One region of the Bradyrhizobium sp. 31Argb genome, then DNA from elsewhere that is predicted to be linked to it. Evidence: predicted binding sites of a transcription regulator. Region 1 holds the regulator's gene; each other region holds the start of a gene.
The links. The regulator PhoB, encoded in region 1, activates phosphate uptake and scavenging genes when phosphate is short. The targets are predictions, from matches to a motif close to TGTCATNNANCTGTCAT.
Positions count from the first base shown of each region.

Region 2: AAFX91_RS19170 (STN domain-containing protein) is a predicted target of PhoB. The motif match lies at 2,022-2,038, and genes of this name have one in related genera.
Region 3: AAFX91_RS13685 (DUF47 domain-containing protein) is a predicted target of PhoB. The motif match lies at 1,176-1,192, and genes of this name have one in related genera.
Region 4: AAFX91_RS05875 (STN domain-containing protein) is a predicted target of PhoB. The motif match lies at 1,373-1,389, and genes of this name have one in related genera.

Region 1 covers NZ_JBEGDB010000201.1:1,512-5,245, reverse strand. Annotated here, with positions in the region: gene pstB (phosphate ABC transporter ATP-binding protein PstB) at 1-412, shown strand, start outside; gene phoU (phosphate signaling complex protein PhoU) at 424-1,140, shown strand; gene phoB (phosphate regulon transcriptional regulator PhoB) at 1,259-1,966, shown strand; gene AAFX91_RS29425 (GcrA family cell cycle regulator) at 2,087-2,602, opposite strand; gene AAFX91_RS29420 (aspartate aminotransferase family protein) at 3,102-3,734, shown strand, end outside.
Region 2 covers NZ_JBEGDB010000092.1:18,865-22,598, forward strand. Annotated here, with positions in the region: gene AAFX91_RS19160 (FecR family protein) at 1-554, opposite strand, end outside; gene AAFX91_RS19165 (RNA polymerase sigma factor) at 655-1,167, opposite strand; gene AAFX91_RS19170 (STN domain-containing protein) at 1,164-1,904, opposite strand; gene AAFX91_RS19175 (flagellar biosynthesis protein FlgL) at 2,068-3,636, opposite strand; gene flgK (flagellar hook-associated protein FlgK) at 3,644-3,734, opposite strand, start outside.
Region 3 covers NZ_JBEGDB010000055.1:6,982-10,715, forward strand. Annotated here, with positions in the region: gene AAFX91_RS13680 (inorganic phosphate transporter) at 1-482, opposite strand, end outside; gene AAFX91_RS13685 (DUF47 domain-containing protein) at 493-1,137, opposite strand; gene AAFX91_RS13690 (branched-chain amino acid ABC transporter permease) at 1,440-2,408, opposite strand; gene AAFX91_RS13695 (branched-chain amino acid ABC transporter permease) at 2,410-3,273, opposite strand; gene AAFX91_RS13700 (ABC transporter substrate-binding protein) at 3,342-3,734, opposite strand, start outside.
Region 4 covers NZ_JBEGDB010000019.1:1,702-5,435, reverse strand. Annotated here, with positions in the region: gene AAFX91_RS05885 (UDP-glucuronic acid decarboxylase family protein) at 1-642, opposite strand, end outside; gene AAFX91_RS05880 (hypothetical protein) at 644-1,099, opposite strand; gene AAFX91_RS05875 (STN domain-containing protein) at 1,503-2,273, shown strand; gene AAFX91_RS05870 (RNA polymerase sigma factor) at 2,536-3,081, shown strand; gene AAFX91_RS05865 (FecR family protein) at 3,554-3,734, shown strand, end outside.

The DNA of each region.
Region 1 (3,734 bases):
CTCGAAATCCGAAATGGACGGCCGAGTCGAGAAAGCGCTGCGCGGCGGCGCGCTGTGGAACGAGGTCAAGGACAAGCTCAACGCCTCCGGCCTGAGCCTCTCCGGCGGCCAGCAGCAGCGTCTGTGCATCGCCCGCACGGTTGCGGTGCGGCCCGAAGTGATCCTGTTCGACGAGCCCTGCTCGGCGCTCGATCCGATCTCGACCGCCAAGGTCGAGGAACTGATCCAGGAGCTGTCGGAGGACTACACGATCGCGATCGTCACGCATAACATGCAGCAGGCGGCGCGCGTCTCCGACAAGACCGCGTTCATGTATCTGGGCGAACTGATCGAGTTTGACGACACCAGCAAGATCTTCACCTCGCCGAGCGATCGTCGCACCCAGGACTACATCACCGGCCGGTTCGGTTGAGGAGGGACATCATGGCTTCTGAACATACCGCCAAGGCGTTCGACAGCGATCTTCAGGAACTGACCCGTCTGGTCGCGGAGATGGGCGGGCTGGTCGAACGGATGATCACCGAATCCGTCGATGCGCTGATCCGCCGCGACATTGCGCTCGGCAAGCGTGTCGTCGCTTCCGACATCGAGATCGACAGCCTGCAGCGCGTGATCGAAGAGCGCGCCGTGCTGACGATCGCCCGCCGCCAGCCGATGGCCGTCGACCTGCGCGAGATCGTCGGCGCGATGCGGGTGGCGACCGACCTCGAGCGGATCGGCGACCTCGCCAAGAACATGGGCAAGCGCGTCGCCGCGCTGGAGAACGACTTCCAGCCGCTGAAGCTGATCCGCGGCTTGGAGCACATGACCGACCTCGTGCTGTCGCAGGTCAAGTCCGTGCTCGACGCTTATGCCGCGCACGATCTGCCGGCCGCGATGAACGTCTGGAAGAGCGACGAGGAGGTGGACGCGATCTGCACCTCGCTGTTCCGCGAGCTCCTCACCTACATGATGGAAGATCCGCGCAACATCTCGTTCTGCATCCACCTGATGTTCTGCGCCAAGAACATCGAGCGGATCGGCGACCACGCCACCAACATCGCGGAGACGGTGTTCTACATGATCGAGGGTCAGCAGATGACCGACAAGCGGCCGAAGGGGGATATGACGACGTTCGCCACGACCGTTCCGGGCAACTAGAGCACATCCAGGAAAGTCGAAGCCGGTTTTCCGAAGAAGATCCTGCTCAAAACATCAAAGGAAGAGTGGGATGACGATTCAGGCAGAGAGTCATCCCGCTATAGGAGAAGCCAAGCCGATGAGCGCACGCATTCTGGTGGTCGAAGACGAAGAAGCGCTGACGACGCTGTTGCGCTACAATCTCGATGCAGAAGGCTATGATGTCGAAACGGTCGCCCGTGGAGATGATGCGGACACAAGGCTCAAGGAACGCATTCCCGACCTTGTCGTGCTCGACTGGATGCTGCCGGGACTCTCCGGCATCGAGCTGTGCCGCCGTCTACGGGCGCGGCCGGAGACCAAGCAGCTCCCGATCATCATGCTGACCGCGCGCGGCGAGGAAAGCGAGCGCGTGAGGGGACTGGCGACCGGCGCCGACGACTACATCGTCAAGCCGTTCTCGGTGCCTGAACTGCTGGCGCGGGTGAAGGGCCTGTTGCGTCGGGCAAGTCCGGAGCGGCTCGCCACCGTGCTCACCTATGGCGACATCGAGCTCGACCGCGAGAAGCGTCGCGTCGCGCGCTCGGGCCGTCCGATCGATCTCGGCCCGACCGAATATCGCCTGCTGGAGTTCTTCCTGGAGCATCCCGGCCGCGTGTTCAGCCGCGAGCAGTTGCTCGACAGCGTCTGGGGGCGCGACATCTATATCGACGAGCGCACCGTCGACGTCCACATCGGCCGCCTGCGCAAATTGCTCAATCCCGGCCGCGAGCAGGACCCGATCCGCACCGTCCGCGGCGCGGGCTACGCGCTGGATGATCGCTTCGCGAAGGCCGAGCAGTCGTAACTCGGCGACCTCAATCCGTAGCCCGGGTGCAGCGAAGCGTAACCCGGGGAAATTTGGACCTGCCGATACAGCATTGCCGGGTTACGCTGCGCTTCACCCGGGCTACGATCTGTCGTCGGCTTACTTGCCGTGTGACGGCTTGACCGTCGGACGGCGGCGGTCCGCTGCCGGCTGGTAGGCGACGCGGGAGTGGTGCGCGCAATAGGGAAGGCCGGGAAGCGCCTTGCCGCCGCAGAAGAAGAATTCCGGGCTCGAGGGATCGCCGACCGGCCAGTGGCAGGTGGCCTCGTTCAATTCGAGCAGCGACAGCCGCTGGCTCATCGGCACCACATTGTCGTAGGCGATAGGGTCCGCTTCCACCTCCACCTCGAAGGCGTGCGCGAGCGCGGTGTTGCCGCGGGAGACCGGACGCGCCACGCGCATCATCGGCTGTGCGGGACGCGCCTTGCGCTGCCGCGGTGCGGTGGCGGCTGGACTCTTGGCGCGACCCGAGAGGCCGAGCCGGTGCACCTTGCCGATCACTGCATTGCGCGTCACGTTGCCGAGTTCCGCTGCGATCTGGCTGGCCGAGAGCCCGGCTTCCCAGAGCTTCTTCAATTGCTCGACGCGTTCGTCGGACCAGGTCAATACCGTCATCGCATCTTTCCCTTCGCGTTGCGCCGGCCGATCCTGGGACAGCGCTGCGATGCCTAATCTCAAAAATCCCTGCGGGCAGAATCCCTTAAGGCTCGCCGGGCACGAAAACCGCACCCGAACGTGTACGCCGCACACAAAGGACTCTAGGGATCAAAACTGCCGCACGAGATGTCGTACCCGACAGGCCAGACGCTACAATATGGCGTGACTCTGGCGCAAGAGTCCGCGCCTATGCGTCCACATGTTCCGACATTTAGGGATTGCAATCGGGCTTTTCCACTACACTGGAAACCCGCGGATTACCCGGTACTTTGCAGCGCAGCCTGGCGGCTTCGTGGCGATTGACAGCACCCGCCGCGCGCATAGAATGCCTTTACGTGCCGCCCTGCAAAGGCGGCACGTTTTGTTTTCGCTGGATGAGCTCCAGCCGCGTGTCTGCATCGCTGCACGCCGCCAGGGCTCATCTGAAAGGCTTGTCTAAAACCCTTCAGTGATCGCCATGACCGACAGCGCCACGTCGCATCTGCTTCCCGTTTTTGCCAGGGCCGATCTCGGCTTCGAACGCGGCGAAGGCTGTTGGCTGATCTCGACCAAAGGCGAGCGTTATCTCGACTTCACCTCCGGCGTCGCGGTGAACGCGCTCGGCCATGCCCATCCGCATCTGGTGAAGGCGCTGCAGGAGCAGGCGACGAAGCTCTGGCACATGTCGAACCTGTTCAAGAGCCCGGACGGCGAGAAGCTTGCCGCGCGGCTGTGCGAGCAGAGTTTTGCGGACTTCGTGTTCTTCTGCAATTCCGGCGCGGAAGCGATGGAAGGCGTGATCAAGGTCGTGCGTCACTATCACTTCTCGAAGGGGCATCCGGAGCGCTATCGCATCGTCACCTTCGAAGGCGCCTTCCATGGCCGCACGCTCGCGACGCTGGCCGCGACCGGCGCCGCCAAATATCTCGAGGGCTTCGGCCCGCCGATGGACGGTTTCGACCAGGTGCCGCATGGCGACATCGAAGCGGTGAAACGCGCGATTGGTCCGCAGACGGCAGGCATCCTGATCGAGCCGGTGCAGGGCGAAGGCGGCGTGCGCTCTGCGCCGCCGGCCTTCTTCAAGGCGCTGCGCCAGCTTTGCGACGAGCAC
Region 2 (3,734 bases), on a different contig from region 1:
GACCGCGCCAGACGCCCCTGCGTCGCAAACGATGCTTCCCCGGCAAGCAACTCGATGCAATCCTCCCGCGCGGTCGCCGGACGGATCGCAAGACTCGTCTGTGTATTCAGGTCGATCGCAACGGCTTCAACAAAGCGGATCGTCTGTTGTTGGCCGGTGCCGGTGCGAAAATCGGCCCGCAGTTCCGAAAGCGATGGCCACAGACCAAGCGGCGGATTCACCACGCCGTAGACGGCCGCGGCTCCGATCACGGCCGCGCCGCCACCCAACATCATGCGACGGTTCAGCGCCGCTTTGCGCTGCCCGAACTCCTTCAGGGGACCCACAAAGTCCATGTCGCGGCCGTGCTGCGCACGGCCAACCACGCCCATCCTGTTCCAGACGCGCTCCGCGTCCTCATAGGCTTTGGCATGAAGCGGGCTCTGCACACGCCAAGCCAGCGCCGCCTGCAATTCCTCCGGCGTCGCTTCTCCAGACGCGACCTTTTGGACCCAACCGACGGCTTCATGCTCGATGCGGCTGAGATCTGGCCCTTGGCCATGCTCTTTGCTCATCGCACTACCGCGCTTATCTCCGCACGACGCCCTAGGGTACGGCTCGCAATCTTCATAGTTCTCTATACTAAGACGGTTCTGGGAGGCCGAAACGGCAACGCTATTCCATCAACTCTTTCCAGCGCGACAGACAATGCTTGTGCGCCAGCATCAGCTCTCTGGCAACCAGTCGTCGCGAAATCCTCATCTGGTCGGCAATGACCTGGCGAGGGACATTGCCGACACGCGCCGCCAGAAAAATCGCGCGCCGACGCGGCGGAAGTTCTGCCATGATCGTCTCGAACGCCGCAAGCTCCGATCGGGCGATCAGCTCCTCCTCCGCCGTCGGCTGCCCGTCTGGAATCTCCAAAGCGTCATCCAGCTCGACGTTGCGGCTGTGGCGCTTCTCGCGGCGGCGTCGATCGTCGGCCGCATTCAAGGCGGCGCGAAAAAGATAATGCTCGGGACGTTGGACCGCGCCGGCCGGCTCCAGCCGTGCCAGACGCAACCACGTATCATGCATGGCCTCGCCCGCGAGGTCGGCCGAGCCCAGGCGCAGGGTCAGTCGCTTTTTCAGATCGTCATAGCCGTCGATAAACAGCCTGCGCATGATCGCCAACGGGGTCTCGTTCAAGGCGCGGCTCCATGAGCGCGCAGGCGAGCGTCCGCGGTTGCGCAGCCAGGATTCACACCAGGGCCTTGCGGCACGAACAACAGGCGAACCGGCTGTACGAAATCGGCCGGCGGCGGTTCCCTGAATTTCAGTCCGCCCAATGTCTGATCGATCAGTTGATCGGTACTCGCGTTTCCCGACGTGCCCACGCGCAAGAGATCTTCAACAGCGCCGTTTTGCGCAATCCAGAACACGGTAACAAGACGGTAGTGATTAGGCCGCGCTTCGTGCAGCCTGCACAAGGTGTCGAGCACATCCTCCTGGATAAGCGCATAATAGCGTTGATGCGCAGCCGGCATCGCTTGCTTCGATTTGTGCTGCGGCGCGGGCGCGAGGACGAAGGTGCCTTCGGCGACGAAGCGGGCAACGAGGCCGGTCCCTGCTAGGAGGCGCTGCAAGGCCTCGGCCGGCGTCAACCGCCCTTGCACGTCGGCCGAGAGTCGCCCGTCCGCGAGGCCTCCTTCGTAAAGCGCCTCATTGCCCGTTGCATCGCCGTAGCGGCCGAGCGCCGAGGCGAGCGGCTGCGACGGGATCGAAAAATCGACGACTGTCTCGCTCCCTGACTGCGCCAGAACCGGTCGTCCAGCCGGCATCATGCCGGTCAGCGCAAGTCCAATAGCCCAAGGGGCGACATAACTGAGCCAGCAACGCTGCAAATTATGGTGTGACCTAACCGCCGTATCGGCCGATTGAAGCATTTTCACTGCCCGATCAGCAGTAGAAGCTTCGGAAAGACACTGGCTGCTGACGATTCAAGTTGGACGCCAGCAGATCCATCCCCACGCCGACGAATGTCACGACACTAAAGACGCGATATTACAGTTTCACGACACGCGTGCCGGCCCTGCCGAAAGCCTGCAGTTAGAGGAATTTGACGAGGCTCATCTGGTAAAGCATCGATGTCGTTTGATAAGACGCCTGCAGCGCCGTCTGCAGTGCCAGGATCTTGGTCGCGACTTCGTCGTCATTGATGCCTTCGATGGAATCCAGCATCGTTTGCGCCATCGCCTTGGTTTGAACTTGCCGATCGGTGGCCGCTTTGATCGAGCCCTGCGCGCCGGCGAAGTCCGCCTGAATATCTTCAATCGTCTGGGTCCCCGGGGCGGTTGCCAAACTGTTCGCGACGCGCTGGTTGAGCGCGGTGACCTGGGCATTGGCATAGGGGTCCGTCGCCGATGTGGTCACAGCCGCGAATACTGCCACCGTCTGCAGTTGCGAACGCAATGCGGGTTCGTCGGCTCTGGCGCCATACTGCACCGTGATGGATGTATCGATCTGGGCTACCGCCGATCCGCGCGCCGAACCGTTCGCAGCAGTATTCTGTTCGCCGTTGTACCAAATCACGGTGTTGTCGGGAGTGCCGGCCACAAGCGTCGTGGCCGAGGCAAGCGGCGTCGTGCCGACGCGCAGCGGAGGTTGATCGAAAAAGTTATCACCGGCCTGCATCGCCGACGCTGCCACCATCGGACCGTTCGCCAGATCCTTCATCGAGGTCCCGAGCGCCGTGTTCAGGTTGGCCGCGGTCGCGGTGGGATCGGCCCCAATCAGGAAGCTGTTGGCGGCGAGCGGCGTGGTGTTCGACGCCGTCATGACAATATCTTCTTTGGTGCCGTCCGGCATGGTGAAGGTGAACTTGACCTGGTCGCCGGGCTTCGGATTGGTCGCGCCAAGATCGACCGACACGGACTTCTGCACCGGCGTTGCCGGCGGCGCCGGCGGAACGGTCGCGGGCAGGTCGACGGGCTGGGTGACGGTAGCGCCCGTTATATTTGTGGATACGCCGGTGAGCTTGATCCCGAACGGCTGCGCCTGCTGCGGAGGCGCCGGTGTTGCGTCCTCCTCGGTGAGAACAACCGACGTTGCCGGCGTGCCGATGGCGTTGCCGACGCGCCCATTCTGATTGACACCGAGATCCGCGATCTTTCGCTCGGCGATGACCTGCTTCAGTCCGGCGACCTGCGCGCCGCGACCGTTCATGATCTCATCGGCCGACGCCACGAGCGCGGTATCGGTAGCACGGCCGGAAAACAGATAGCGATCGCCTGACTTCGCGTTGAGCATGTCGACTGAATCGGTGAAGTCGAGCAATGCGGTCTTCTGGCCGGAGGTATGGCCCGCATCGTCGAGATCCGTGCTTGCGCTGACGGCGGCGCCCTTCACTTCCGACCCGATCTTCACCAGTTGCTGCAGTGAAAGGTTGACGACACCAATGCGCGTGTTCAGATTGGTCGCAGTATCGGAATAGGCTCCTATCCCTGTGATCTGCGCGCGCAGCGCGATCGCAAGGCTGCGGCCACTCCCCTGTCCAGCGTAAGTATTGGAAATCTTGCCGGACGCGAGCTGCTGCGTCAGCGTATCAAGCTGACTGCGCAAATCGAGAATGCCCGAGCCGATATAGGATGTGCGTTGACTAACCCCGGATATTGTCATGGCTGCCTCAGAATACCTGCATCAGGGTCTTGTACATGTCGTTGACCGCCGACATCACGCGCGCGTTTGCCGAATAAGCGTTCTGTAACGACAAGAGA
Region 3 (3,734 bases), on a different contig from region 1:
CATGACACGATCGCGACCAGCACCAGTGCCAGCAGGAAGCCGATCAAAGGCGACAGCACGATCGCGAGCAGCGTCTTGGAGAGCCCGCTCCACACCGCCGCCGAGACCCCCGCCTTCGCCATGCCGCCGCCGACCAGGCCGCCGATCAGCGCATGCGAGCTCGACGACGGAATGCCGAGTGCCCAGGTGATCACGTTCCAAACGATGGCGCCGACCAGCGCGGCGAAGATCACGGTGGCATCGACGACCTCCGGCTCGATGATCCCGGTGCCGATGGTGTTGGCGACGTGCAGTCCGAATACGGTGAACGCGACGAAGTTGAAGAACGCCGCCCAGAACACCGCGAAATGCGGCCGCAGCACGCGGGTCGAGACGATGCTCGCGATCGAATTCGCGGCGTCATGCAGGCCGTTCAGGAAATCGAACAGCAGGGCGACCGCGATCAGGATCACCAGGACCGGAAGACCAAGCGTGGCGTCCACGTAAACTGCCCTACACTTGCTCAATCACGATCGAGTTGATCTCGTTGGCGACGTCGTCGAAGCGGTCGGCGACTTTTTCGAGGTGATCGTAGATCTCGGCGCCGACGATGAAATCCATCGTGTTTGCGTCGCGGTGCTTGAGGTAAAGCTCCTTCAGCCCGATGTCGTGGAGATCATCGACCCGGCCCTCGAGCTTGGTCAATTCCTCCGTGATCTGGGTCAGCATCGAGACGTTGCTGCCGATCGACTGCAGGAGCGGCAGAGCGCGCCCGACCAGATTGGCGCATTCCACGATCAGTGTCCCCATCTCGCGCATCGGCGGCTCGAACGCGCGCACCTCGAACAGCACCACCGCCTTGGCGGTCTGCTGCATCTGGTCGACGGCATCGTCCATGGAAGTGATCAGGTTCTTGATGTCGCCGCGGTCGAACGGGGTGATGAAGGTGCGGCGGACGGCGGTCAGAACCTCGCGGGTAATGTTGTCGGCGTCATTCTCGAACTGGTTGACGCGCTGGCAGTGGACGGGCGTCTCGTCCCCACCCTTCAGCACATCCTGCAGCGCCATCGCGCACTGGACGGAGGTCTTGGCATGCCGGGCGAACAGGTCGAAAAACCGCTCCTCCTTGGGCAAAAAGGCTCGAAACCAGCGTAGCATAGGTCATATCCATCGTGCCGGACGGCCACTCCGTAACCTGTCACAAAACTGTCATAGAACATTTTGTGCAGGAACGGCCAGCGCTCCGCCGCCGGAACCCGGTCATCCACCGCTTTGTGAAAGGGTCCCCGATGCCTTCGAGGGCCCAACGCAGCAGGATTGCGTTGGACTCCATCTCGCCACGCGATCGGTGCCGTAGCCTGGGTGGAACGCCAGCGTAACCCAGGGCCGTTGGTAAACGCGGACGCAGATGTCCCGGGTTACGCGTTCCGCTCCACCCGGGCTACGATGCGTAGCAAGCCCTACAGCGACCGCCTGAGCAAACGCGCGACCTCGCCGATGATGCCGCGGCGGAAGGTCAGCACGCAGGCGACGAAGATGACGCCCTGGATCACGGTCACCCACTGGCCGTAACCAGCCAGATATTGCTGCATGGCGATGATGATGAAGGCGCCGACCACGGGACCGAAAACGGTGCCGAGGCCGCCGACCAGCGTCATCAGCACGATCTCGCCGGACATCGACCAATGCACGTCGGTCAGCGAGGCGTTCTGGGCCACGAACACCTTGAGCGAGCCGGCAAAGCCCGCCAGCGTGCCTGACAGGATGAAGGCAAGCAGCTTGTACTGGTCGGTCTTGTAGCCGAGCGAGATCGCGCGCGGCTCATTCTCGCGGATCGACTTCAGCACCTCGCCGAAGGGCGAGTTGATGGTGCGGTAGATCAACAGGAAGCCGCCGAGGAAGCCGCCGAGCACGACGTAATAAAGCACCGTCGACTTGGCGAGGTTGAAGACGCCGAACAGAAAGCCCTGCGGAATGCCCTGGATGCCGTCTTCGCCATGGGTGAACGGCGCCTGCAGGTAGATGAAGTAGAGGAGCTGGGACAGCGCCAGCGTGATCATCGAGAAGTAGATGCCCTGCCGGCGGATCGAGATGTAGCCGGTGATGACGGCAAGCCCGCAGGCCGCGGCCGTGCCGATGATGATGCCGAGCTCCGGCGGCAGCGCCCACACCTTCAGCGCATGCGCCGAGACGTAGCCGGCGGTGCCCAGGAACATCGCGTGGCCGAACGACAGCAGGCCGCCATAGCCGACCAGCAGGTTGAAGGCGCAGGCGAGCAGCGCAAAGCACAGCGCCTGCATCACGAAGAACGGATAGATGCCGGTGAGCGGCACGATGGCCAGCAGCACGGCCATTATGCCGAAAGCGACCATCTCGTCGCGCATCGCGCGCGGCGGGACCGGCAGGGTATCGTCGGTGAGTGTTGACATATCAGGCCGCCCGTCCGGTCAGTCCCGTCGGCTTCACAAGCAGGACCAGCACCATCAAGACGAACACGACGGTGTTGGAAGCCTCGGGGTAGAAATACTTGGTCAATCCCTCGATCACGCCGAGCGCGAAACCGGTGATAATCGATCCCATGATCGATCCCATGCCGCCGATCACCACCACCGCGAACACGACGATGATGAGGTCGGCGCCCATCAGCGGGCGGACCTGGTTGATCGGCGCCGACAGCACGCCTGCGAGTGCCGCAAGCCCGACGCCGAGGCCGTAGGTGAGCGTGATCATCCTGGGCACGTTGATGCCGAAGGCACGTACCAGCGTCGGATTTTCGGTCGCGGCGCGCAGATAGGCGCCAAGCTGCGTCTTCTCGATCAGGAACCAGGTGGCCAGGCATACCACCAGCGAGAACACGACCACCCAGCCGCGATAGACGGGCAGGAACATGAAGCCGAGATTCATGCCGCCGCGGAGCGCGTCGGGAATCTGGTACGGCAGGCCGGAAGAGCCGAAATAGTTCTGGAAGATGCCCTGGATGATCAGCGCGATGCCGAAGGTCAGCAGCAGGCCATAGACATGGTCGAGGCCGGACAGCCATTGCAGCATGGTCCGCTCCAGGATCATGCCGAAGATGCCGACCACGATGGGCGCGATGATCAGCGCCCACCAATAGCCGAGGCCGGCGATGTTGAGCAGGAAGTAGGCGCAGAAGGCGCCCATCATGTAGACCGCGCCATGGGCGAAATTGATGATGTTGAGCATGCCAAAAATCACGGCAAGCCCGAGGCTGAGCAGCGCGTAAAACGAGCCGTTGATCAGTCCCACCAGTAGCTGTGCGTAGAGAGCCTGCATCGCGTTGGCCTTCGCCCCCCTCCCCCCAAATGGAGCCCGCCGGCTTCACCGCCGGCGGGCGATGATAGTTACTTCTTGAGCAGCGCGCACTTGCTTTCGGAAAGCGGCGTGAACGCCTGGTCGGCCGGAACGGTGGCGACCAGCTTGTAGAAATCCCACGGTCCCTTGGATTCGGAGGGCTTCTTCACCTCGAACAGGTAGGCCGGATGGATGGCACGGCCGTTCGGCTGGATCTCGCCCTTGCCGAACAGATCATCCTCGGTCGGGATCGACTTCATCTTCTCCACGACCTTGGCGCCGTCATGCGGATTGCCGCCGAGCGCTTCGAGCGCCTTGAAATAGTGACGCAGCCCCGCATAGACGCCGGCCTGGACCATGGACGGCATGGCGTGTCCCTTCGACCGCTCCGAGAACCGCTTGGAGAAAGCCCGGGTCTGGTCATTCATGTCCCAGTAGAAGGT
Region 4 (3,734 bases), on a different contig from region 1:
ATAGCAGAAGCTGCGGGACTGGTTGCCGTCTCCGTAGATGGTGATGTCGTCGCCGTTGAGCGCCTGAACGATGAAGTTCGACACCACGCGGCCGTCGTTTGGATGCATGCGGGGACCATAGGTGTTGAAGATTCGTACGACCTTGATCCGCAGGCCATGCTGGCGCCAGTAATCGAAGAACAAGGTCTCGGCGCAGCGCTTGCCCTCATCATAGCAGGAACGCAGTCCGATAGGATTAACGCGGCCCCAATAAGCCTCAGGCTGCGGATGAACTTCGGGGTCGCCGTAGACCTCGGATGTCGACGCCTGAAGGATTTTCGCTTTCACTCGCTTGGCGAGCCCCAGCATGTTGATCGCGCCGTGGACACTGGTCTTGGTCGTCTGCACCGGATCGAACTGGTAGTGGATCGGGGAGGCAGGGCAGGCCAGATTGTAAATCGTATCCACCTCGACATAGAGCGGGAAAGTCACATCGTGGCGCATCATCTCGAAGTGCGGGTTGCCGATGAGATGCGCGATATTGGCCCTGCCGCCGGTGAAATAGTTGTCAACGCAAAGCACATCGTGGCCTTGCTCGACGAGCCGCTCGCACAAATGCGAACCAAGAAATCCGGCGCCGCCGGTCACCAACACCTTTGCCACGTTACTCTCTCTTCATGTCCGAAGCCGATGTTGATTGCCAGTTCCACGGCCGTCGCGTTGCCGGAACGTAGCCGGCGACATGGGAGCAATCGCCGCTCTGCGAGCCGAACACAGTCCACTGCGTCACCTTCCAGACCTCGCTGCGGCGCAGTGATGCCCCCGCGATGACGCAGCTATTCCAGGGCGCAACCACGAATTGGATGTCGTAGCAACCCGGCCTGACGCTGGAGACCGTGAAAAATCTGGAAGGCGGCAGCGCTTCGGTAAACTGGTCTGGCCCCCAATGCCGCGCCCCACATGGCGATATATAAAGGTGCTGCAATGGAATGTTCGAAGCATTGACGATGGTGAATTCGGCGGCAGACGCGGCAGAAGAGAGTAGCGCCGCGATCGCAGTCACAATGAGCTGTCGATAAGGCATGTGATGCATGTGGGGTGACGCACTGCGGCCATTCATTGCAGTTCTGCCGTGTGAGCGGATGCTGAAGCATAGCGTCGGTACCATTGCAGATTTGTGGCGTTTCGCGTTGTAATTGTCTCGCGCGCTGGATGCTCAAGCGAATAAATACGTGCGATGAGTGTTCGCAAGATGATGATGGTGAAGGCGTAGGGGTGATTGAAGCGAGGTACCGACGAGCCGCTCGCGGACGGAGACGCAAGCGCTCGCTGGGCTAACGAGATCAAGGTCATCGATGTGGGAAACGTTGGCCGCCGCCCGGCCGATAGGGCCTGTTAGACGGCTGTCATATCTTCGGATATAAAAGCGCTCGCGCATCGCCTACGCCGCGCTGAGCAGCGACTGGTCGGAAGGCTTAGAAATAGGACACTGACCAGACCCTGGGGCAAAGCGAAGTGGGGCCATGACGGCAATTCGATCATATGTCGCGTATGCTTGTGCTGTGACCGATGGGAAGACGGTCGAACGTTCTCGGGGGCAACGACATCTCACCTGGATTTGCGCCCTTCTGGTAATCACCGGCGTATGCGCAGCCATTGCCGAAGAACGTCGGGCTGCCACTGTGTCGGAGCCGATCGGGTTTCATATTCCCGCACAACCGCTTGCCATTGCACTGCAGGCTTACGGCGAGCGAACCGGTGTTCAAGTGCTCTATGAGAGCAATTCGGCGACTGGGCGAAAATCTGCGGCGGTTGAGGGCAACTTTACGGCCGAGCAGGCGCTGAACCTGCTGTTGGCCGGAACGGACCTGAAAGTCCAGTATACCCGTCCGGACGCGATCACCCTTGCTCTACCATCCGCGACAACTGGCGGGCCTCCCGCCAGCCCGCTCGGTTCTGCGGATTTGTCATTGGGGATGTTGAGGGTACGGGCCTCGAATGACGGCGACGATGTTGGCCGGCTTCACGATTATAGTGAAAGTCTGCAGATCGACATTCAAAAGGCCTTGCAAAAGAATGTCAGGACGCGAGGCGGCAGCTATCGGGCTGTCCTTGATCTCTGGATCGATCGGTCCCGCACGGTTCAGCGCACCGAACTGTTCAGATCGACGGGCGATGTCGAGCGGGACGCCACCGTGGCGACGGTATTGCGTGGTCTCACCATCAGCCGGTCGGCGCCGGCAAACACGCCTCGGCCGGTGCGTATCGTGATTGTAGTGAAGCCGTTGCAATGAATGTCGATGGCCCCTGCGGATAGGACGGCGTACCTGCGATGGGCTCGGCAATCTCGTTTTTGATGCAACGTGGAGCGCTGGTGTTTGAACCGTCCTGATCTGTGAAGCCGGATGCCATTTGTGATACGGAAGCCGCACCCCCGCTTGTACCCTGGCGAGGATTCAACCTTTGTCATAAATGTGTTATCCGCTGCCGCTACGAGGATCCCACCGGGAGTAGTCCGGTCTGGATATCGAGCTGGCGTCTGGGGGGCCGCGAGGCGTGGCTGGTGTCAATCGAGTACGGCTGCGGGGGCAGCTCGTCGAGAACTACGACGAACTGGTCAAGAAGCTGACGCGCCGTCTGGGGTCTTCGGACTTCGCCTATGAGGCCCTGCACGAGGCGTTCCTGCGGCTGGAGCGGGTGACCGATGCTGTCCCTGTGCGCAGTCCGTCCGACTATATTTTCCGCACCGCCATCAACATCGCCAAGGATACCAAGAAAGCTCTGAACCATCGTGTCAGCGCATCGGAAGTTGAGGCGTTGCTCGATGTGTGCGACGACGAGCCGGATCCCGCCCGGGTTGTCGAAGCACGTTCCGATATTGATGCCTTCAAGCGTGCGCTGGCCGAATTGCCTGCCAGGCCCCGCCACGTGCTGCTCGGTATCGGCATCGAGGGGCGGTCTGCACACGACGTTGCAGTCAGTCTGGGCGTTAGCGTGCGAACGGTAGAAAGTGATTTGAAGCTGGCCTTGAGCCACTGTGCAAATTGTCTCGATTATACATTGATCCGTCGTCTCGGTGGCCCGCGCCCCCGTTCGTATTGAATTTGCTATCGAAAAATGACGCCGGCCGAAACCGCACTTGTCGATCATCGATGTTTGCTGCAGAACGGTGCCTTCAGGCCCCGTCTCATCCGGTCGCCGCGTCGAAAGCTGTGACCTGTTTTTTCAACTTTCGCGGGTTTTTTCTGCGGGATAGCGGAGTTTCGATCGTCTATCGAATAGAGAGAGTTGTCGCTTGGATCCGGTAAGTATATCCGGGAGAGGTTCGCGGGGGAATGCTGAGCCGATCAAGCACACGTTCAGGTCGAAACCGCAGGCAGCGCCACTGCATCATTCTCGACCGTGTCATGCCCAAGCATCTGATGCAGGTGTTCCCGATTGTTTCTCCTGATGATTTGCGTAAAGGTCCGTTGCAGTACCCGGATGCGGATGGAATCATCTATATAGTCTCTCATGCACGTCCAATACTATCGGCAGGTTTGGATTTGGGGAGTAGGGCAGTGAGCGAGTCATCGTGACCGTGCCGAATCGCCCACCCAAATCCAATCCGCTGCTGGACGAGGCCCTTGATTGGGTCGTTCGCCTGAAAACCGACGAGCCGACGCGGGCAGACGTGGACGCGTTGCAGCGTTGGCGTGACCAAAGCCAGGCACATGATGCGGCATTCAAGAAAGCAGTACAGCTTTTTCGCATGG